Regions from separate parts of the Streptomyces sp. NPDC007025 genome, predicted to be linked through region 4. Evidence: riboswitches for the same ligand, from Rfam matches in the RefSeq annotation. Region 4 holds a riboswitch; each other region holds the start of a gene.
The links. Region 4 has a riboswitch for cobalamin ahead of ACFYMO_RS05755 (energy-coupling factor ABC transporter permease). Riboswitches for the same ligand answer to the same signal wherever they lie in the genome.
Positions count from the first base shown of each region.

Region 1 (5,458 bases), on a different contig from region 4:
CCACTCCCGGGAATGGGTGCGCGCCTGGTCGACGTGCGGGTTGAGACGGGCGGGGTGGGGCACGTAGAAGTCGGGCAGTTCGAAGGGTTGCGACAACGTTCGTCCCTCGGCTCGTCGATTCGGTGCGGAGTCGGCCTACCCGCCCTGGAATGACGAACATCCTTTTTCACCCGGATGTGTGAGGGCCGCTCCGGAGCACCGTCGAACAAAACCTGTGGCTGTGCGCCGAGTCGGGCTGCTAGCTTCGCTTTCGTGGCGAAGCTGAATCAGATCATCGCAGTCGAGAAGGGCGTCAAGTCCAAGGTGGTGCAGGACCTGGCGCAGGCCCAGCACGGGCTGACGAAACCGCAGATGCTCGCGGGTATCTCGCGTACGTACCAGCCCAAGGACGAAGAGGGCGAGCAGCTTCCGCCGGAGTCGACCCGCGTCCAGGTCAAGGCCGAGGATGTACTGAAGGAAACGGCGAAGATCCTCACGCGGCTGTTCGATGTGACGGCCACCAAGGACTGGTCGAACCTCTCGGCCCGCGCGGACGTCACGGTGGACGGCCGCACGGTGCTCTCCGACGTGCCGGTCTCCTACCTGCTGTTCCTGGAGAAGCAGCTGGGCGAACTCGGCTCGTTCCTGCGGAAACTGCCGATCCTGGACGGCGCGGAGGCGTGGGAGATCGACCCCTCCACCGACTGGTGGAAGACGGAGCAGGTCCGCACGGTGCGCACCAAGAAGGTGCCGCGCAACCACGTCAAGGCGGAGGCCACCGAGAAGCACCCGGCCCAGGTCGAGGTCTACTACGAGGACATCCCCGTCGGCTACTGGACCACGGTCAAGTACTCCGGGGCCCTCCCGGCCCGGCGGGTCAACGAACTGCTGGAGCGGCTGGACAAGCTGGCCGCCGCGGTGAAGTTCGCCCGCGAGGAGGCCAACGGCACCGAGGTCGCCGACAAGCGGGCCGGCGAGGCCGTCTTCGGGTACCTGTTCGCCTGACCCCTCGCACCGGTGCCCCGTTCCGGTGCGAGGGTCCCGGCCCTCCGTATCCTGACCGTGCGGCCGTCCGTGTGCCGTCCGCCCGACCGATCCGGGAGAGTGCCCACGACGACCGACACCCCAGACTCCCCGGGCCAGGGGGCCGACGCCCCGTCGGCCCGGGGTGCGCCAGGAGCGCAAAGCTGAAACTGAAGCTGATGTGTGAACCCCCGGCCGCACTGTGTCTCGCAGGCGCCGGTCAGTCTCAACCTCTCGCTCCACGCTCAGCATCGCCGTTCATCGCCCGGCAACCGGGGCGGTGACGACCTCGAGACGCTGGTTCGAACCCAGCCGGCGCATCCACGCTGCGCCGTGGTGGAGTGGCTCCACGCGAGGACATCGCCGAACGATCCGCCCATGAACCGTCAGGGCGTGCGAACGAGCGGCACCCAGGACCCCGGGGCCGGGTAAAGCCCCGGGGTCCCTTCTCCTCTCCCCCTACGCAGGGTTCCGGGGCACTGCCGCGCCCGTCCCCGGCGTCCGGGTGCGTGGTACGTTGCAGCAGCCAGTCAAACCCTTGATCGGGTCAGGGAATCCGGTGCGAATCCGGAGCTGACGCGCAGCGGTGTGGGACTGGGGCGTGCACGAGGCCACTGGGGCGCAGCCCCCGGGAAGGCGCACCGCCCCCGCAGTCCCGAGCCCGAAGACCTGCTGGCGGCCGCGCCCGGACAGCCCCGGCGCGGTACGACGCCGGGCCCCGCGATCGGGCCTCTGACGGAGAAGGATCTGCTGGCCATGCGCCGACCGCGCCGTATCCGCGCCCTCGTGCCGGGCCGTCCCCCGGCAGCCGCCCGCACCCGCTCGGCAGCCGCCGGCCGGCCCGCCCCGCCCCCGCGCCCGCCGCACCGCACCGGCCGCGCGGTCCTCACCTCGCTGCTGCTGATGTCCCTGACCGCCTGCGCCGGAGGATCCGGCGGCGGGGGCGGGGACGCGCGCGGCTCCTCCGCCGAGGGTTTCCCGTACACCGTCACCAACTGCGGGGAGAAGACCACCTTCACCGAGCCGCCGCGCCGGGCGGTGACCATGAACCAGCACGTCACCGAGATCATGCTGGCGCTCGGCCTGCAGGACCGGATGGCCGGCACCGCCTACCTGGACGACCGGATCCTGCCCCGCTACGCGAAGGCCTACCGCGGCATCGACGTGCTGGCGAAGAAGTACCCGTCCAAGGAGACGCTGCTGGGCGCCGCACCGGACTTCGTCTACGGCGGCTACGCCAGCTCCTTCGACAAGACGGAGGGGCGGTCGCGCGCGGCGCTGCGGGAGAGCGGCGTCAGGACCCGGCTCAACCTGGAGTCCTGCACCGAGGACGTGGACATCGAGACGCTGCATCGGGAGTTCCGCGAGGTCGGCCGGATCTTCGGCGTGCCGGAGCGCGCGGCGGCGCTGGCCCGGAAGCAGGACCGGCAACTGGCGGCCACCGCGAAGCGGCTGAAGGGGACGGAGCACACCCGGGTGTTCGTCTACGACAGCGGGGAGAGCTCGGCGTTCACGGCGGGCGGCGCGGGCATCGGGGACGAGATCCTGCGCCGGGCCGGCGCCCGCAACGTCTTCGCCGACCTCGACAAGACGTTCGCCGACGTCTCCTGGGAACAGGTCGTCAAGCGCGAGCCGGACGTCGTGGTGCTCTACGACTACGGCGGGACGACCGTCGCGCAGAAGAAGAAGCGGCTGCTGGAGGATCCCGCGCTGGCGGACGTGCCCGCGATCAAGCACGAGCGGTTCGCCGTGCTGCCGCTCTCCTCGGCGGTGCTGGGCCCGCGGGTGCCCGACGCGGTGGACGCACTGGCCCGGCAGCTGCACCCGGACGACGCCGGTGACGCCGGTGCGCAGTAGCACCCGGAGGACGCGGGTGACGCGCGGTGGCGCCGCGCCGCGCACCGCCGCCGCTCCGCTGCGGTGTGCCCTGGTGTGCGGCGTGCTTGCCGCCGTCCTGGTCGCCGGGGCGCTGGCCGGGCTGGCGCTCGGCGCGGCGCGGATCCCGCTCGCCGACGTGCTGGCGGCCCTGACCGGCCGGGCACAGCCGGGCCCGTTCACCACCATCGTGCTCGATGTGCGGCTGCCGCGGGTGCTGCTGGCCGCCGTCGTCGGCGCCGGACTGGCGCTGGTGGGCGCGGTGCTGCAGGCGCTGGTGCGCAATCCGCTGGCCGATCCGTATCTGCTGGGCATCTCCTCCGGCGCCTCCACGGGCGCCGTCCTGGTCGTCGTCCTGGGCGTCGGGGCCGTCTCGATGCAGGCGGGCGCGTTCGCCGGGGCGCTGCTGGCGATGGTCACGGTCTACGCGATGGCGCGGAGCGGCGCGGCGGTGACGACGGGACGACTGGTGCTGGCCGGAGTCGCGGTGCAGTACATACTCTCCGCGCTGACCAGCCTGGTACTGGTGACCTCGGCGGAGAACGAGCATCTGCGGGCCATCCTCTTCTGGACGCTGGGCGGTCTGGGCCAGGCACGCTGGCACACCCTGCTGCTGCCCGCGCTGGTGCTGGGCGCCGGGCTCGCCCTGCTGCTGGCGCTGGCCAGGCCGCTGGACCTGCTGCTGGTCGGCGAGGAGGGCGCCACCGTGCTGGGGCTGGACACCGGACGCTTCCGCGCGGCCTCGTTCGTCCTGGTCTCCCTGGTGACGGCGGTGCTGGTCACGGTGAGCGGCGCGATCGGCTTCGTCGGACTGATGGTGCCGCACGCGGCGCGGATGGCGGTCGGTGCCGGGCACCGGGCGCTGCTCCCCGTCGCGGCGCTGGGCGGAGCGGCCTTCCTGGTGCTGGCCGATCTGGCGGCGCGCACGGTGGCGGCGCCCGAGGAGATCCCGGTCGGCGTGCTGACGGCCCTCACCGGCGGGCCGTTCTTCCTGTGGCTGCTGCGCCGCACCCGACGCACCGAGGGGGTGATGGGGTGACGGCACCGCACGACCTGGGCGTCGAGGAGGTGTCCTACCGGGCGGCCCAGGGGCGCGTCCTGCTGGACGGGGTGCACCTGCGGGCCGCCCCGGGCGAGACCGTCGGGGTCGTCGGACCGAACGGCAGCGGCAAGACCACCCTGCTGCGGTGCGTCTACGGGACGCTGCGGCCCACCGGCGGCCGGATCACGCTGGGCGGCCACGACGCAGCCGCGCTGAGCGTCAAGGCCCGGGCGAGGCGGGTGGCGGCCGTGCCGCAGGACGCGGGCAGCGGGTTCGGGCTGACCGCGGGCCGGATCGTGGCGATGGGCCGCTCCCCGCACAAACGGTTCTGGGAGGGCGACACCGCAGCGGACGCGGCCCGGGTCGCCGAAGCGCTGGAGCGGACGGGGGCCACCGCGCTGGCCGGGCGGCCCTTCGACGAGCTGTCCGGCGGCGAGCGGCAGCGGGTGCTGGTGGCCCGCGCATTGGTGCAGGACCCCGGACTGCTGGTGCTGGACGAGCCGACCAACCATCTGGACGTGCGCTATCAGTGGGAGTTGCTGGCGCTCGTCCGGGACCTGCCCGCCACCGGTCTGCTGGCGCTGCACGACCTCAACCTCGCCGCGTACTTCTGCGACCGGCTGTACGTGCTGGAGGCGGGCCGGGTCGTGGCGGACGGCACACCCGAGGACGTGCTCACCCCGGAACTGCTGGCCGAGGTGTACGGAGTGCGGGCCCAGGTGCACATGCATCCGGAGACGGGTGCGCCGACGGTGGTGTACCTGCCGCCGCGGGAGCCGCGAGGGGTGCCGGATCCGCGGGGGGCGCAGGAGCCGCGGGAAGGGGCGCGGGGATGACCGGCTCGGACGGGCCCGCCGAGCCGGACGGACTGACGGCGCTGTGCGCCCTGACGGACCTGGCCTCGGCGCACGGCCCCCGCTACCACATGCTGCCGGGCGAGCCGCCTCCGGCGGAGACCGCCGCCGGGGCGTGGCTGCCCGCGGACCGCCTGCTGAGCGCGGACAGCGCCGAACTGGAGCGGCTGCTGGCCGCCGAGTCGCAGAGCAGCGGGCACCGTTCGGCACACGCCGCCGCACTCACCCTGATCGCGGTGTACGCGGGGCGGGTGACGGCCGCGGCAGTGCTCGGCTGGGTGCTCGACGGGCGCGTGTGGGACGTGCGGCCGCGGAACGTCCTGGTGCGGCCCGGCGGCCACGGGATCGCGGGCGTTCGGCTGCGGACCCCGCGGCTGCTTGCGGCGCCCTCCGCCGAACCGGCCGGCACGCTCGCGGCGCTCCACGGGGCCGTGCTGGACTCCCATCTGCTGCCGCTCGCCGCCGCGCTGCGCGGTGCGACCCGTGCCGGACTGCGCCAACTGCACGGCGGAGTGGCCCACGGCTGCGCCACCGCGCTGAGTGCCGCCGCGGCCCGCCCGCCCGAGGAGCTGGCCCGACGCTGGGCGGAGTTCACCGGCCCGCGGCCGGAGCTGGCGCGGCTCGGTGACCTCGCCGAGGTCACCGGCGCCGACGGCGGCCGCCGGCTGCGCTACCTCCGCAACAC
Region 1 covers NZ_JBIAFT010000003.1:522,630-528,087, forward strand. The annotation lists gene ACFYMO_RS08720 (germacradienol/geosmin synthase) at 1-96, opposite strand, end outside; gene ACFYMO_RS08725 (hypothetical protein) at 253-984, shown strand; cobalamin riboswitch at 1,513-1,694, shown strand; gene ACFYMO_RS08730 (ABC transporter substrate-binding protein) at 1,906-2,859, shown strand; gene ACFYMO_RS08735 (FecCD family ABC transporter permease) at 2,876-3,916, shown strand; gene ACFYMO_RS08740 (ABC transporter ATP-binding protein) at 3,913-4,755, shown strand; gene ACFYMO_RS08745 ((2Fe-2S)-binding protein) at 4,752-5,458, shown strand, end outside.
Region 1: it holds a riboswitch for cobalamin, as region 4 does, so the genes downstream of both, ACFYMO_RS08730 (ABC transporter substrate-binding protein) here and ACFYMO_RS05755 (energy-coupling factor ABC transporter permease) in region 4, are expected to answer to the same signal.

Region 2 (5,458 bases), on a different contig from region 4:
CGGCGCACCTGCTCGGTCATCGGCAGCCCCGTCACCGACACCACGCTGCGCGGCGGCAGGCCCTCCCGTACCCGCTCCTCGACCAGCGCCACGGCGGCCCGGCCCGCCTCCTCATCGAAGGAATCGGAGCGGAAGCGGGGCGGCCGCCGCGTCACCCACAGCGTCTCCCGCGCGACCTCGGCGATCTCCAGCAGATGCTGCACCGCGGAGGTCCCGCCGCCCACGACCACCACCCGGCGGTCCACGAAGGCGTCCGACCGCGGGCCCGGATACTGCGCCGTGTGCAACTGGCGGCCCCCGAACAGCTCCTGCCCCGGCACCCGGGGCCAGAAGGGGCGGTCCCAGGTGCCGGTGGCGTTGATCACGGCCCGTGCCGTCCAGTCGCCCTGCGAGGTCCGTACCAGCAGCCGTCCGCCCCATCCCGCGTTCCGCACCTCGCGGACATCCACCGGGCGCCGCACCCGCAGCGCGAAGGCCCGCTCGTAGGCGGCGAAGTACTCGCCGATCACCTGCGAGGACGGCCGCCCGGGGTCGGCACCGGTCAGCTCCATGCCGGGCAGCGCGTGCATGCCGTGGACGCGGCCGTACGTCAGCGTCGGCCACCGGAACTGCCACGCCCCGCCCGGCGCGGGCGCGTGGTCCAGCACCACGAAGTCCGCACCGGGCTCGAACCCGGTCCGCCGCAGGTGATAGGCGCTGGAGAGCCCCGCCTGCCCGGCCCCGACGACCACGACCGCCACGTCATTCATGCCCCTGCGAACCATCCGGCCCCCCGAAACCTTCCCGCACGTGCGCGGGGCCGCCCCTTCGACCGGAAGCGTGCCGTCGGCACGCGAGGGTGGTCCGCTTTGAGAGGATCGACTCATGGCTGAGCGCTTCACGACCCGTGAGATCGACGTCCGGACCGGCTCGCAGGAGGTGGTCCAGGATCTGACGCAGCAGTGCGGCTCCTACCTGCGGGACGTCGCCGAGGGCCGCGACGGACTGCTGAATGTCTTCACGCCGCACGCCACCGCGGGTGTGGCACTGCTGGAGACCGGAGCGGGCAGCGACGACGACCTGCTGGCCGCCCTCCGCGACCTCCTCCCCGCCGACGACCGCTGGCGCCACCGCCACGGCACCCCCGGCCACGGCCGCGACCACGTGCTGCCCGCCCTCGTCCCCCCGCACGCCACCCTGCCCGTCGTCGCGGGTCAGCTGGCCCTGGGCACCTGGCAGTCGGTGTGTCTGGTGGACACGAATGTGGACAATCCGGACCGGAAGGTGCGGTTGAGCTTCCTGGGGTGAGCCTGGTCTGACCAAGATCGGTCCTGGGCGCGGCCGCCGTATCTCCGTACTCTTCCCGGCCCGATACGGAGAAGCAGCGCGCGTTATGGACATGGATGTGGTGGAACGGCCCGGGGACGGGTGCGGGAAGTTGCCTGGTCGGCGTGCGGCGGCTGCGGCGGCTGTCCCGCATGAAGGCGGCCACAACCTCCCCGGAACGGCAGCGTGCGGCCACGGCGGTGCCGAAGCGGGTCGGAGCGTGGGTGGTGAAGGCGCCGTACCAGTCGTCACCGTGCCCCAGGGTGCGGCCGCCCGGAGATGCGCCAGGGCTCGTACTCCGCATCGGGTGAAGGGCCGGGTGTGGTGTCGCATGACGGTTGCCAGATGGTCGGGCGAGGTGAATTCGATCTTCCACTCGTTCTCCCGACGCCGCCGGCCGGCATCGGTCAAGGGCCCGAGCACGGCATCTGCCCTGGGCCCGGGCCGTCGCCTGCCCGACAACGGACCGTCCGCAGGGCGTGGGCCGGCCCGTTGGGCATGTAGTCGACGTGGTGGCGTCCTCCCGGTGCGGTGAGCTGGACGTCGCCGTTCTTGTCGGCCTTTTGCCGGAAGCCCGCGATCAGCAGCGGCTGACGCGCCGGTTGGCTGACGGCGGGTCCGGCCGGGTGGACCGGCGCGGCGTGCAGAGCCGTCACCTCTTGACGGGACTGGGAGTGGGTGCCTCCTCAGCGAACGGGGCGGTTTGGTCTCAGCGCTTCCGGGGTGTCCGGTAGGTCGCGGGCCCGGAGGCGGGAGGCCGAGGGCTTTCACACGTGGGCTGTGCGGCAGTGGGGAAGCGGTCACGTAGCTGTGCCGCTGCGCGTGACAAGTGCGTTGCGGGCTGCACGCTGACGAGGCGATGGTGCTCGGGGATACGTTGCGCCGGGTGCGGAACGGGCCGAGGGCCGGCAGCGGCCGACGCGAGGGCGGTCTACGGGTACGACCGTGGCACGGGACCAGTGGCGACTGGCGCACCGGCTACCGAGCGGAACGCAGCCTCCGCATGCCTGCAGCGCAGCAGGATCGACGCCGTCCGTCGTTTGTCGGACGGAGGGCATCACGGAACCGGCTGTCGCCCCGCTGGACCCAACTTCTGGTGTGTTCAACCACAGGACGTGGGTGTTCGTGGCTCCTTGGGGAGGAAGGTCACCTGCGGGGCGCCTGTGCGCGGATGGAGGGTGACCTCGCTTGTCACGCCGTAGACGCTCGGAAGGCCCAGATGCTGCCAGAGACGACCCCGGAGGACGACGGCACGACGGCCCCGCCGCCCGCCCGTGACAAGCGTCCTCCCGAGCGCGTCGTTCTGCGCGCCGACCTGCGCGCCGCGTTCCCCGACGCGGTCGCCGCCGTCCTGGTCACGGCGGCGGTCTTCGCGTTCCTGTACGCCCGTATGGAGTCGGGGGATTCGGCGACGGTCGCGGTCATGCCGTTCATGGACGATGCCGGAACGTACTGGATGTACCTGCTCAGCCAGGCGTTCGGCTGGTCGGGCCTGCTGTGGGCCTGGGGCACGGTCATGCTCGGTCTGCTGCTGTCGGGGCCGCGCTCCGGGCGGCTGCCGGTGTCCCGGCACGTGCTGGAACGCTGGCACCGCACCACGAGCCTGACCACGATGGCCCTGATGTCAGCGCACGCGCTGATGTTCGCGGCCGAACTCGTTCGCTACGAGGCACAGTTGGCGTGGGCCGATCGGTTGTGGGCGGGCTTCGCCGACACGTTCGTGCCCGGCTGGTACGACTCCGGCACCGGCCGGATCGCCATTCCGCTGGGGCAGGGGGCTCTGTATCTGGCCATCCCCCTGGGCCTGTTGTTCTACGCCCGGCACCGTATCGGTGCCAACACCTGGCGCCGACTGCACCGCTTCGTCATCGTCGTGTACGTGCTGAGTGTGTGGCACACCCTGCTGTACGGCACCAATGTCTGGTACGGCGAGTGGCCGCGTACCGTCCTTTGGCTGCTGCAACTCCCGGTCGCGCTACTGCTGTTGCTGCGCCTGCTGAGGCCCGCCCGGCGGGCGGAGCGGTTGAATACGCCGACGCGGCGCGCAGGCTCTTCACTGCCGGGCTGGGTGGTGCGGGCCACCGGCCGGGTGGTCGCCGCGGCCGTCGTGGTGGGCGTCGCCCTCGTGGTGGTGTCCGGCCATGACGGTGGCCGGGAACGCCCGGCCGAGCAGCCGGCGACGAGCCCGCACGAGCACGAGCCCGAGTGATCCAGGGCCGCGCACCTGGGAGCGGGGGCCGGTCGATGGGATGATGGCGGCGACAGGGCGACGACGGTCCGAGGAAGCCGGTGCGAATCCGGCGCGGTCCCGCCACTGTGATCGGTGAGCGGATCCCGAGCAGGCCACTGCCCAGCGGAGGGCGGGAAGGCCGGGACGAGCTGTGCCCCGAGAGCCAGGAGACTCACGTCGTCGCCTCCTCGACGGAGCCCGGGGCGGATCTCCCCGGAAGAGAGGGGTGGTTTCGGCGTGTCCGAGACGACGGACGGTGAGGCGTACGGCGCCGAGGTCACGGCACGACAGGTCGGTGGTGTGCCGTGCCGGGTCGTCGTGTGCCGGGACTGCTGCTGCGGCACAGCGAAAGGTGGCCGGCGTCGATCACGCGGGCCAGACCGCACGCCTGCGCGCCGAGGTGCCCGTACGCATCTCCGCCTGCCTCGATGTGTGCGACCAGGCCAACGTGGTCGTCGTGCAGCCCTCGTTCGCCGGGCGTGCGGCCGGAGCGCGACCGGTGTGGTTCGGCCTGGTGAACGACTCGGACGCGACGGAGGACATCGCTGCCTGGGTCCGGGCGGGCGGCCCCGGCGTGGCACCCCGGCCGGAGATCCTCGACCTGTACACCTTCACCCCGTCCCGCCGTCGTACGGCTTCCTGAGCGGCACCGACCGCCTCGCACAGAGCGGCAGCGGGACGAGTCCGCGGGCGGGGTGGCGCGGGCCGAGGAAGACGACGATGCCTGCCGTCGGGGGAGGGGGTAGAGGGGTTCCTTGAACTCGTCGCAGAGCGACTCGGCGATCGAGGCGACGGGGTCCGGACCGATCGGGTCCGCGAGTTGCAGCGGCCCCCCTTGAGCGGGGCGCAGCCCAGTTCAATGCGCCGTCGATGTCCGCTGGTTCCCTCTTACGCCGCATCGCGCCTGGCTGGTGGACGGGGCGAACCAGTTGCTCGCACCAGCTTCGCCGTGCGCGCGGTGCTCGGCCCGGGCCACCGTCAGTTCTTGGCCACAATGTCCAGGAAGCGGATGTGCGGCCGGTGGCCTGGGCCGGGGCGGGTGACTGCGGCGCGCACGCCGTAGACGTCGGCGATCAAGGACTCGGTCAGGGTTTCGCCCGGGGTGCCGACGGCGACCACCCGGCCCTGCTTGAGCACGACGACCTGGTCGCAGTACATGGCGGCCAGGTTGAGGTCGTGCAGGGCGACGACGCTGGTGACGGGCAGGTCGGCGACGAGGTTCAGCAGGTCGAGCTGGTGCTGGATGTCGAGGTGGTTGGTCGGTTCGTCGAGCAGCAGTTCGCGGGGTTCCTGTGCGAGTGCGCGGGCGATCTGTACGCGTTGGCGTTCGCCGCCGGAAAGGGTGTGCCAGGGCTGGTCCGCGCGGTCGGTGAGGCCGGTGCGTTCCAGGGCGGTGCGTACGGCGTTCTCGTCCGCCGTGGTCGTGGGGGTCCAGGCGCGGCGGTGTGGGACGCGGCCGAGGCGGACGACGTCCACGACCGTCAACTCGACGAGGGTGTCGGCGTGCTGCTCGACGACGGCCACGCGCCGGGCCACGGCGCGGCGGCCCCAGTCGCCGAGCGGGCGCCCGTCGAGGGTGATGACGCCGGAGGCGGGGGTGAGGACGCCGGACAGCAGCCGCAGCAGCGTCGATTTCCCCGAGCCGTTGGGGCCCAGCAGTCCGGTCACGGAGCCGGGCCGGGGGGTGAGGCTGGCACCGTCGAGGATCAGCCGTCCGTCGAGGGTGCGGCTCACGCGGTCGGCGGCGAGGGTGGGCCGCCCGGCGGGCGACCCGGTGGTCTCCGCGGCGCGATCCGGTACGGCGGGCGGCCGGGCACCGCCGTCCCGCCGCTGGGCACGGCCCGTCATCGCATCCTCCTCGTGCGGTACAGGACCAGGACGAACGCCGGAACGCCGACCAGTGACGTGACCACGCCCACCGGC
Region 2 covers NZ_JBIAFT010000011.1:145,536-150,993, forward strand. The annotation lists gene ACFYMO_RS22195 (NAD(P)-binding domain-containing protein) at 1-749, opposite strand, end outside; gene ACFYMO_RS22200 (YjbQ family protein) at 865-1,287, shown strand; gene ACFYMO_RS22205 (ferric reductase-like transmembrane domain-containing protein) at 2,525-3,514, shown strand; cobalamin riboswitch at 3,585-3,709, shown strand; partial or broken gene ACFYMO_RS22210 ((2Fe-2S) ferredoxin domain-containing protein) at 3,836-4,178, shown strand; gene ACFYMO_RS22215 (ABC transporter ATP-binding protein) at 4,514-5,383, opposite strand; gene ACFYMO_RS22220 (iron chelate uptake ABC transporter family permease subunit) at 5,380-5,458, opposite strand, start outside.
Region 2: it holds a riboswitch for cobalamin, as region 4 does, so the genes downstream of both, ACFYMO_RS22210 ((2Fe-2S) ferredoxin domain-containing protein) here and ACFYMO_RS05755 (energy-coupling factor ABC transporter permease) in region 4, are expected to answer to the same signal.

Region 3 (5,458 bases), on a different contig from region 4:
CCATCAGGGGCGCGCCTTCGCCGGCCGTGTTGGCGGCGACCACGGGACCGGTCTCCACCCGGGTCCAGGCGCCCTCGGTGACGTCCAGGACCCAGACGGCGTCCTTGCCCGCAGGTGCCGTGAGTGTGCTGCTGCCCGGACGGTGCCGGAACTCTGCGGCACGTTCCACCTTCGCCACGTCCTCGCCATAGGGGATCTTCCCGGCGGTGAAGGCGCCGTCGTCCTCGTGGATGAGCAGAGCGCCGTCGGCGCAGCCGAGGACGATCCCGCGCCGGGTGACCGCGTCGCCGTGCGGCTCCTCGCATTCCGCCTCCGGGGTGGCGACGCGCCTGCCGGACCTTTCGAGCACGGCGACTTCGGCAGGGCCGCCGCTCCCGTCGGCTAGGGCGATGAGGTGTTCGGCGTACGGCACGACGGGGCCCGCGTAGGCACCCGGGAGCCGGGAGGGGGTGCCGAGGGCACCCTTCTCCAGCTCAGCGCGGCGGTACACGCTCGCCTTCCCGTCGGCCGACGTGACCACGGTGACGCCCGCGTCGCTGCGGACGCCCGTGCCGGTGCCGCCCGGGAACTCGCCGACGTCCTGGATCTTCGCGCGGTAGTAGTGCACGTGGTCGCCGTGGTCGATCATCCACGCGCCGCTGTCGAGGACTCGGGTGCCGTTCGTGCCGTGGAAGTAGCCGAAGCGGCCGTCCGTGGTGAGTGCGGTGAGACCGGCTCTGCGGGCAGTGTCGTGGACCTTGCCCGCAATCAGATCCAGCACCCGGGTGTCGCCGCTGCCGGGGTCGCCGAGCAGGAGCCGGGACTGCTGCTCGGCCGCCTCGGTGGCGCCTTCCACGTTGCCGTGCGGGGTGGTGGAGGAAGTGGGGCCCTCGGAGGCGGACTTGGCATCATCCTGGCCTCCGCATCCGGCGGTCAGGAGGGCTGCGGCCGTCAACGCCGGGACCAGCGATGTGACGTTTCTTCGGACGAACAACGAGATCGCCTCAGGTTTCGTTCGGACGGGACGTGGTGACGCTCGGGGCCGAGGTGACCGCCGGGGCGGGGACGCCGGCACGGCGCGCACGGCGGCGGTGCCGGAGGCCGGACGCCAGGTGGGACAGGAAGAAGAGGCCGACCGCGAGGGCCGAGACGGTCGCTCCGGCCGCGGTGCTCAAGTACCAGGAAAGGAGCAGGCCGCCGAAGGTGGCGGCGGCTCCGAGGCCCGCGGCCAGGACCATGACGCCGCTCAGGCTGCGCGCCCAGGGCAGGGCCGCCGCCGGCGGTGCGATGAGCAGGCCCAGGACGAGCAGCGTCCCCACGATGTGGAAGGAAGCGACGATGGCCAGGGCCAGCAGTCCCAGCAGCACGGCGTGCGCGAGCCGGGGGCGCAGACCCAGCGTCCTGGCCTTGCGCTCGTCGAACGCCAGCACCAGGAAGGCCCGGTGCCCGAGAGCCGAGACGGCCAGCGCCAGCAGCAGGGCCGCCCCGAGAAGGGTCAGGTCGCTCTCGCGCACGGCCAGGACGTCACCGAAGAGGAAGCCGGTGAGGTCCACCGCGAAGGACTGCGAGCGGGACACGATGATGACGCCGAGCGACAGCATGCCGACGAACAGCAGGCCGATGCCGGTGTCCTGGGACAGCCTCGGAGTGCGGCCGAGGGCTGTGACGCCCGCGGTCATCACGGCCGCGCTCACCACCGCCCCCACCAGCAGGTTGCCCCCGAGCAGCGAGGCGACCGCGACGCCGGGAAGCAGTCCGTGGGACATGGCGTCGCCGAGGAAGGCCATCCCCCTCAGCACCACCCACGTCCCGGCGAGGGCGCAGATCGCCGACACCAGGATCCCGGCCCACAGGGCCCGCTGCACAAAGGCCACCTCGAAAGGGGCCGTCAACCACTCCATACGAAGACCCTACAATGACAATCATGTTCAACAACAACCCTCCGTCGTCGTCGGACGGCGATCCGAGGAACGAGCGCGTCCGGTTCCACGAGCTGAACGCCGGCTATCCGGGCCGACCCGTTCTCCACCAACTCAGCGCGGACATAACGGCTTTGACCACGACCGCACTCGTCGGACCGAACGGAAGCGGGAAGTCCACGCTGCTGGGCGTGCTGGCCGGAGTGATCACCGCCACATCCGGACAGCTCAGGTACACGGAGGGCGCACCACCGGCCTTCGTTCCGCAGCGCGGCGCCGTCGGCGACGCGCTCCCCCTCACGGCGCGGCAGACCGTGGAGATGGGCCGCTGGGGCGAGCGGGGACTGTGGCGGCGACTGACCCGGCAGGACCGGGCCGCGGTCGACCACGCCATGGAACGGCTCGGCGTCACCGGCCTCGGCGCCCGCCAGCTCGGAGAGCTGTCGGGCGGTCAGCGCCAGCGGGTCCTGATCGCGCAGGGCCTTGCCCAGCAGTCCGACCTGCTGCTCCTGGACGAGCCGACCACAGGACTCGACCCCGAGGCACGGGAGCGAATCACAACCCTGCTGACCGAGCTGGTCGCCGACGGCTCCACCGTCGTCCAGGCCACGCACGATCTCGAGGCCGCCCGCTCCGCCGACACCTGCCTGCTCCTCAGCGACGGACGGCTGATCGGACAGGGCCCGCCCGAGCACGTACTCACCCCTCAGGCATTGACCCGGATCTGGCAGCCGGCGTGAAGCCCAGGACCGGAGGCGGGGACGCTCGGCGTGGCCTCACCAAGCCGGGCGGGCCGCCACCGCGCGGAGGTTGCCGAACGGTAAAGCGAGTGACGTGAGCGATCAGAAGTACGCCGGAGGGCGGGGCGGGCTCGCCGACGCCGTACGCCTCACCGCGCGGGCGGGGCTGAACATCCTGCTGGGCGGGTTCGCGCTCCTCACGATCGTCACGGTCGCCAGCGCGCTCGGCCCGATGCTCGCGCTCGACCTCTACACGCCTCCCGTTGCGGCCTGGTGGACGGCCTTCACCGCCGTCGTCGTCCAAGGGGTGCCGTTCCTCCTGCGCGTCCGTGCCGGTGGCCGGCAGTCTCATGCGGCGCGGGGTGGCACCGAAGGCCGCCCTCGCCTTCCCGTTGTCCGCGCCCGCGGTCAACCCCGTGGTGGGCTTGATTCGGTTTGACGGACATTCGGGATCAGGGGCGTCGCCCCGGGCGCAGGTACGACGAGGCATCCGTCACGGACAACCTGCTCTACCCAGCAGAGCGAAGTCCCAGGACTGCTGACCTACCAGAGCAACCAGGCACAGGAGAGGGATTCCGGAGCCGACGGGGAGTGGTGGATCGGCGATGGCCAGGCAGGATGGATATGCCTACGCATCCAGACCAAGCGCGTCTACGACGACAACACCTACCGAATGCTGGAGCACCCGGGCGCCGGCGACGATGCGTTCCGGTACGACACGTTGATCAAAGGCTGCAACCCTGATGAGGCCCGCTATGCGTTTCACGTCTTCGACAACGGCTGGCCCGAGGACACCTTTGGAGAGGGGACATACTGGGCCCCGCCAGCTCTCTTTGAGCCGGCGTCTGACGACGAAGTCCCTGCAGCACCTCAAACGGTGATCGTCGAACTGAAGCCGAAGCGGGCACGGAAGCGGAGGTAGAAGTCCTGTCCGCCTCGGCAGCGGCGGTGTGCCCGAGTAGCTGGGCCTCCTGTCATGACGCCGATAGGAGGCCCAGCCGGGTTGACCAGCAAGCTGAGCAGATCAGCGGCACTGCCAAGCAGCGCAGCAACCCTCGCGCTGCCATACCCAGGCAGGCGGCAGAGCGGCTGACGCACCATCAGAACGAGCGTCATCTCAGCGTCAAGACATCGCCCCGCAACGCCCACACCGCACATAACACGCACAGCCAAAACAGCAGGTCAGGAGCCCTTCCCGACTGCATCAAGGATCGCCACGCACTCCATGTGCTGCGTCATCGGAAACATGTCGCGTCAGAGGGACGACAGAAGAAGTGGCGGCCAGGCAGGGTACATCGGCCCAATCGGTGACCTGTCACGAGCCCGGAGCGTCAGCTGACGTCACAGGAGCCCCGGCGCCTCGGGCCACGCGAAGAGGGCGTGGTACCTTCCGGACGCCAGTCGAACTCGTGCGCGCGGCTACGCGTGTACACGGGTCAGGGAATCCGGTGGGAATCCGGAACTGACGCGCAGCGGTGAGGGTGACGGGCGGGGCAGCAGGCCACTGGACGACGGTCACGACCAGGTCCGGGAAGGCGTCCCGCCGGGGTGACCCCGAGTCCGAAGACCTGCTGGCACCCGACCGTCCGCACGGGCCCCGCGCATGGGCCCGACGTTGAGAAAGCCGGCACTGTGTATCTGCCACGCCTCGCCCGCCGTTCCGTCGTGCTCCTGACCGGGACGCTGCTGCTCGCCGCATGCGGTTCCGGCTCCGGCTCCTCCGGGAAGTCCGCCGGCGACGGGACGCAGGCTGTCACGTTCGACAACTGCGGGCGGAAGGTGACGGTCGAGGCTCCCCCGAAGCGTGCCGTGTCCCTGAACCAGGGCACCACCGAGATCCTGCTCTCCCTCGGCCTGGCCGACCGCATTGCGGGAACCGCCACCTGGACCGACCCGGTCATGAAAGGACTGGGGAAGGCCAACGCGAAGGTGCCCCGGCTCGCTGACGACCAGCCGTCGTTCGAGCGGGTACTCGGCACCGAACCGGACTTCGTCGCCTCCTCCTTCGCCTCCACCCTGGGCAAGGGCGGGGTGGCCACCCGAGAGCAGTTCGACGAGCTCGGGTTGCCCACGTACCTGTCTCCCGCCGACTGCGAGGGCAAGGACAACAGCGGCGACGGCGACGGCAAACGGACCAAGCCCCTGGCTATGGAGACCGTCTACCGCGAGGTACGGGAGCTCGCCCGGATCTTCGGGGTGGAGAAGCGTGGCGAGCAGCTTATCGACCGGTTGAAGAGCCGGGTCACGAAGGCAACGGCCGGGATCCACGCCGAGAACACCACCGTCCTGTACTGGTTCGCGAACCAGGAATCCCCCTACATGGCGGGCTGCTGCGGCGCGCCCGGCATCATCACCAACGCGCTGGGCGCGAAGAACGTCTTCGACGACAGCACGCAGGAATGGCCCCAGATCAACTGGGAGACCGTCGCCGACCGCGACCCCGACGTACTCGTCGTCGGCGACCTCAGCCGCAGATCGCAGACCGCCGAGTCGGCCGCGAAGAAGATCGCGTTCCTGGAGTCGAACCCGGCGACGAAGAACATGAGAGCGGTGAAGGAGAAGCGGTACGTGCTGCTCAGCGGGCAGGCCATGAACCCGACGATCCGAACCGTCGAGGGCGTGGAGAAAGTTGCCGCGGTGCTGCGCGAGCACGGGCTCACCGGATGACAGCCATGGTGCGGTCGTCCCCGGACCGCCGGACGCGAGGCGCGGCCGCTGTGCTGCCCGTCGTAGCCGGCGTGGGCGGCGGTCTGGCGATGCTGGTCGTGTCCGTCGCCGTGGCCATCACCATCGGTCCGGCGGACATCGGTGTGGGCGACG
Region 3 covers NZ_JBIAFT010000011.1:151,823-157,280, reverse strand. The annotation lists gene ACFYMO_RS22250 (hypothetical protein) at 1-973, opposite strand, end outside; gene aztB (zinc ABC transporter permease AztB) at 984-1,880, opposite strand; gene aztA (zinc ABC transporter ATP-binding protein AztA) at 1,895-2,638, shown strand; partial or broken gene ACFYMO_RS22235 (hypothetical protein) at 2,709-3,060, shown strand; gene ACFYMO_RS22230 (hypothetical protein) at 3,312-3,560, shown strand; cobalamin riboswitch at 4,077-4,208, shown strand; gene ACFYMO_RS22225 (ABC transporter substrate-binding protein) at 4,277-5,305, shown strand; gene ACFYMO_RS22220 (iron chelate uptake ABC transporter family permease subunit) at 5,395-5,458, shown strand, end outside.
Region 3: it holds a riboswitch for cobalamin, as region 4 does, so the genes downstream of both, ACFYMO_RS22225 (ABC transporter substrate-binding protein) here and ACFYMO_RS05755 (energy-coupling factor ABC transporter permease) in region 4, are expected to answer to the same signal.

Region 4 (5,458 bases):
TGTCGAAGGAGGCTGGACCGCTGGCCCGGGCTATGGGCGTCCGGTGCTGCCGGATAACGGCGGCCAGCCGCAACGTGTCGGCCCGGGCTGGCCCGCGCCCGTCTGGGAAGGGGCGGGCGGGCAGTGCGGTCTCCGCCTTGCGGGCCGCCTTCTCCAAGGCACGTTCCACCGCCTTTCGTGAGCCTTCCTGGAACCAGGTGCCGCGGTGGGCGTGCGTGACTTCGCAGACGTCGACCAAGCCGAGGAGCAGCCGGTCATAAGGTCGCAGGACGGGGCGGACCACCCACTTGATCAGGGCGAAGCACATCGACATCCAGCCCGAGACGAGCAGGACGATTGCCAGGGTCAAGAGCACGGCCTGAGCGCCCTTGGCGGCCAAGCGCACCAGGGCATCACGGGCGGTGGGCCAATGTCCGCCGTGGACGTCTCCCGAGTAGGCGAAGAAGAAGAGAGAGACGGAGACAAGGCCGAGGCCGAGGGTTTGGAGTAAGGCCATCCGCCCGCCATGCAGGCTCCGCCCGCGGGGCGGCCGTAGGTACATATGCTGGGTCCGCAGCATCATGACGCCCGCCACGACAAGGAAGCCGAAGCCGAGCCACCGGAACGCGGAGTGGGGCCCGGGGGCGTCATGCGTGTTGATGACATGGTTGAGCCACGGGAGCCCAAGGGACACCTTGTCGTGCCCGTGGACCAGCCGGATGATCCAGGGAAACGCGGCGGCGAGGAGGAGCCCTCCCGGGATGGCAAGCGGCCACCACTCTTTTGTGACCTCCTCATGGATGGCTCGGCGGGCAGCGGCCCTGGCCACCGCCCTACCGACGAGTGCGGTCTCCTCCGCGTTCAGTGCAGCGCCGCAGGAGGCTGTTACTCGGTTGCGGTACCGCGCAGCCTCCGCGCGGACAAGGTCGATGGACGACTGACTCACGGCTGCTCCTCCCAGGGCAGATGAAGCAGGAGAACCCCAGCACTATGCCCGCCTGAGCTTGCAGTGACGGACGGTTCGGTACCTCTGACCAGTGGCACACACCATCCGGATGCAGATACCCGGCGCGCCCTCGCCCCGATCACCCCGTACCCCGCACGAGGCCGACGCCATGCACCGCGACAGCGTCGCGACACCAACCTCGTGAAAGCGCGAGACGGGAAGCACTTGAGATCAGCCGGCGAGCACGCAAGGACCAGGCTCAGCGCCGACGCAGCCCGACCGCTGAGCGACGACCCGAATTCGTCCTGCCGTTCCATGGGCTGTCTCTGGTGAAGCCGGCCAACGATGAGGGCTGGTACCTAGGAAGTCTGAACAACGATGGAGGTGTCGGCTGTTGGAGCGTCGACGACAACTTGCACAAGGCGCTTCGTGGTCTGTCGCCCCGTCGGTCTCGCTCCGGGTCGACAAAGCGAGGACCGTCTCAGATTCCGTCTCGTTCAGCCCCGTTCACGGCCGTTGAGGCGAGGCCCGGAGTCGCCACCGTACCGCGGCGAACGGTCGATGGACCCAGGTGAACGCCCCCGGACGACGTTCCCCGCCCCACCACACAGTTACGGGGCGGCACCGACGGCCCCTGGCGACGGAGCCGGGCTCACCCCTCGGCCGGGGTCCGGGGGGCGGCTCGCAGGGCGGCCAGAGCGGCCAGTTCGGCCGGGGTGCGCGGGGCGGACGCGGCGTCCTCCAGCATCTCGTACGCCAGCAGCAGCTGCCGAGCGGCGATGCCCCACGGCAGTCCCAGACCGGCCTCGCGCAGCAGTTCCGGGCGTGCGAGGACGGCGTCCACCGGACCGGAGCGCACTCCGGCCGGGGTGAGCAGCGCGGCGTCGTCGGCCCAGCGCAGCGCGAGATCGACGTCGTGCGTGGCCATCACCACGGTGGTGCCGCCGTCCCGGAGTTCGTCGAGGGTCGTCAGCAGCCGCTCCTGGCCGTCCGGGTCGAGCCCCGCCGTCGGCTCGTCCAGGATCAGCACCCGCGGCCGCATCGCGACCGCGCCCGCGATCGCGGCCCGTTTGCGCTGGCCGTAGGAGAGCAGATGGGTGGGCCGGTCGGCGAGTGCCGCGATGTCCAGCGCGGTGAGCGCCTCCTGGACGCGCTCGTGCACCTGCGCGGCGGGCAGCCCGAGGTTGAGCGGCCCGAAAGAGACGTCCTGGGCGACGGACGCGGCGAACAGCTGGTCGTCCGGGTCCTGGACGACCAGCTGCACGGCCGTGCGGAGCCGGGTGAGGCCCTTGCGGTCGTGCCGGACCGGGTCCCCCGCCACCACCAGTTGCCCGGTCCGAGGCCGCAACCCGCCGCTGAGCAGCCGCATCAGGGTGGTCTTGCCGCTGCCGTTGCGGCCCAGGAGGGCGAGGGCGCGGCCCTCGTGCACCTCGAAGTCGAGGGCTCCGAGCACGACCGGGCCGTCCTCGTACGCGAAGGACACGCCCCGCAGAGCGACCAGGGCCGACTCGTTCATGACAGCGGGCTCTCCAATCCGAGGGTGGCTGCGGTGACGGCGGCGAGCAGCAGCAGACTCGCGGCGGTGAAGCGGGGGGAGACGCGCGCTTCGGGCACCAGGACGCGCAGCGTTCCCTCGTAGCCCCGTCCGGTGAGGCCGGCCTGGAGCCGCGCTGCCCGGTCGAAAGCGCGTACGAAAGCGATCGCGCCGAGCCCGGCCGCAGAGCGCCACTGCGCGGACCGTGTGGTGTGTCCGAGCCGGGCGGCCTGCGCCTCCCGCACGCGGCGCACGGAGTCGAGGAGCAGGAAGCCGGTGCGGTACGTCATCAGCGCGACGTCCACGACGGGCGCGGGCACCCCGGCCCGGACCAGACGCGGCAGCAGGTCGGACATCGGCGTGGTGAAGGCGAACAGGAGCACGCCGAGCGAGGCCGCGGAGGTGCGCAGCAGCAGCCGGCCCGCGCGGGCGGGGCCGCCGTCGGCCAGGGAGACGAACGCGTCCGGGCCGCCGACCTGGAACAGCAGGGTGACCGCTCCGGTCACGCAGAAGCCCAGCGGCACCCGGTAGGCCCGCCAGAGCCTGCGCGCCGGCACCCCCGCCGGGCCCAGCAGCAGGGTGAGCGCCGTCCCGAGCACGAGTGCGGCGCCGGGCCAGGGCGGCAGCGAGATGGCCAGGACGGTCAGCCCCAGCCCGAGCACGGCTTTGTCCACGGGGTGGCGGCGGCGCCAGCGGCTGCTGTGCGCCGCCGCGTCGATGGGCAGCACGCGGGTCAGATCCGCCCGGTGGCGGACTCGTCGGCACCGCTGTCGGTGTGCTCGTCGGCCTGCCGTGCCCGGGCGGCCCGCCGCTCCCCCTGACGGCGGCCCCGGCGCAGTCCGAAGTAGTAGGCCAGGACGCCCGCGCCGAGGGCGGCCTGCAGCGCGAAGAGCGCCGACTCGATCTCGCCGGAGGGTGGTTCGTACAGCGGCGAGAACCACGGCTCGTAGTCCGGCTCCAGCTCGGTGATGGCCGTCTCGGCCTGCGCGTCGGAGCCGGCGAACGGCTCTTCCTTGTCGTCACCGAGCCCCAGGGCCAGCGGCAGGACGGCGAGTGCCGCCACGAGGAGGAGCAGCAGCGCGTTGATCCTGGTGTTGCGCTTCATCGTGCCGCCGCCTCCGTCTCGGTCCGCTTCCGCCCGCCCGACAGGAGCACACCCAGCCGGGTCAGTTCGCCCTTGCTGGACTGCACCAGCAGACGCATGACGAGCACCGTGAGGAGCCCCTCGCTGATCGCGAGCGGGATCTGGGTGACCGCGAAGATGGAGCCGAACTTGCCCAGTGCGCCGAGGAAGCCGCTGCTCGGGTCGGGGAAGGCGAGCGCGAGCTGCACGCTGGTGACGCAGTAGGTGGACAGGTCGGCGACGAACGCGCCCGCGAACACTCCGACCATCAGCGGTGCGCCGAAGCGCCGCAGCAGCCGGTAGGCCCCGTAGCCGGCCCACGGCCCGACGATCGCCATCGAGAAGACGTTGGCGCCGAGCGTGGTCAGCCCGCCGTGCGCGAGCAGCAGCGCCTGGAACAGCAGCACGATGGTGCCCAGCACGGCCATGATCGGCGGCCGGAACAGGATGGCGCCCAGACCGGTACCGGTGGGGTGGGAACAACTGCCGGTGACCGATGGCAGCTTCAGTGCCGACAGGACGAACGTGAAAGCACCCGCGGCTCCCAGCAGCAGCGTGCTCTCGGGATGCTCCCTGACCTCACGGTTCAGGGACCGGGCTCCGTGGACGACGAACGGCGCCGCCGCGACGCCCCAGGCGACCGCGTGCGCCGGAGGCAGAAAACCCTCGGCTATGTGCATGGCTCAGCAGACCCTCTCCAGCACCTCGTGGATGGACGACGTGCCTTGGCCGGTCTCCTGGCTCACGGGTACACCGCCCGCACTCCGCCTTCCCGGGTCCGAGGACCCAGTGGCTGCCCGCAAGGGCCGGAGCCGGCATTCCCGATCACAGTGGCGAGGGCCGCACCGGTATCGCACCGGATTTCCCGTTCACCAAGGCGTGGCGACACTAGTCGCACACACGCCAGGTGACAAGCCGAGGGCAGTGAGTGCGAAAGCTGAGGTCACCTCGGCGTCCCGGGTCGCGCACCCCGAGGGCCGGGCACCGGCGCGGCACGGCACGGGCGTTCACGCGCGTGCCGAGTGTGCGCGCGGCGCCGGCCGCGCACGTGCGCGGCGCACCGGATCGGGGTCAGCGGGCGACAGCGTCCGGGGAGCCGGGAGGCGGGCGATACACGACGGTTCGCCCGGAGAGGTCCGGCTGCGCGACACGTCCCCGCGCGGCACCCGCCGAGCCGGAACCCCCGGTTCAGGCGGCTGACGCCTGGGGGCCATCGGCCCGCCCTCCCGCGGCGCTACCCATGACGCGGCGGGACGTGCTCCCGAAGGACGCCGGGCGAGCCCCACCGCCCGGGAACCGGGATCCCGTGCCGCCGCGAGAAGGCCGGGCCCGCACGGGCCGGGAACGAGCACCGCGCGGCCCGTCCGCCGGGCCGGGCACGAGCCTGCTGAGGAGACACCACTGATGACGACCTCATCCACGGCAAGGGGAAGCGCCGCCTACACCGCAGCCGTCGCCGATACCGCGGCCGAGGTGCGGGCCGCGCAACGGCTCCGCCACCAGGTGTTCGGCGAGGAGATGGGGGCCGCTGCCGGGTCCCGCTCGTCCGGCCTCGACATGGACGCCTTCGACTCCGCTGCGGACCATCTGATCGTCACGGACACCGCCACGGGCGACGTCGTCGGCACCTACCGCCTGCTGCCGCCGGGAAGGGTCCGGCGCTCCTACGCGGACGGCGAGTTCGACCTGGCGGCGCTGGCGGGTATCCGCACCTCGATGATCGAGGCCGGGCGGTCGTGCGTGCATCCGGACCACCGCTCCGGAGCGGTGATCAACCTGATGTGGTCGGCGCTGGCCCGCTACGTGCTGCTGTCGGGGCACCGCTATCTGGCCGGCTGCGCCTCGGTGCCGCTGGCGGACGGCGGGCGGAGCGCGG
Region 4 covers NZ_JBIAFT010000002.1:478,891-484,348, reverse strand. The annotation lists gene ACFYMO_RS05775 (hypothetical protein) at 1-925, opposite strand, end outside; gene ACFYMO_RS05770 (energy-coupling factor ABC transporter ATP-binding protein) at 1,578-2,441, opposite strand; gene cbiQ (cobalt ECF transporter T component CbiQ) at 2,438-3,187, opposite strand; gene ACFYMO_RS05760 (energy-coupling factor ABC transporter substrate-binding protein) at 3,193-3,564, opposite strand; gene ACFYMO_RS05755 (energy-coupling factor ABC transporter permease) at 3,561-4,262, opposite strand; cobalamin riboswitch at 4,292-4,474, opposite strand; gene ACFYMO_RS05750 (GNAT family N-acyltransferase) at 4,987-5,458, shown strand, end outside.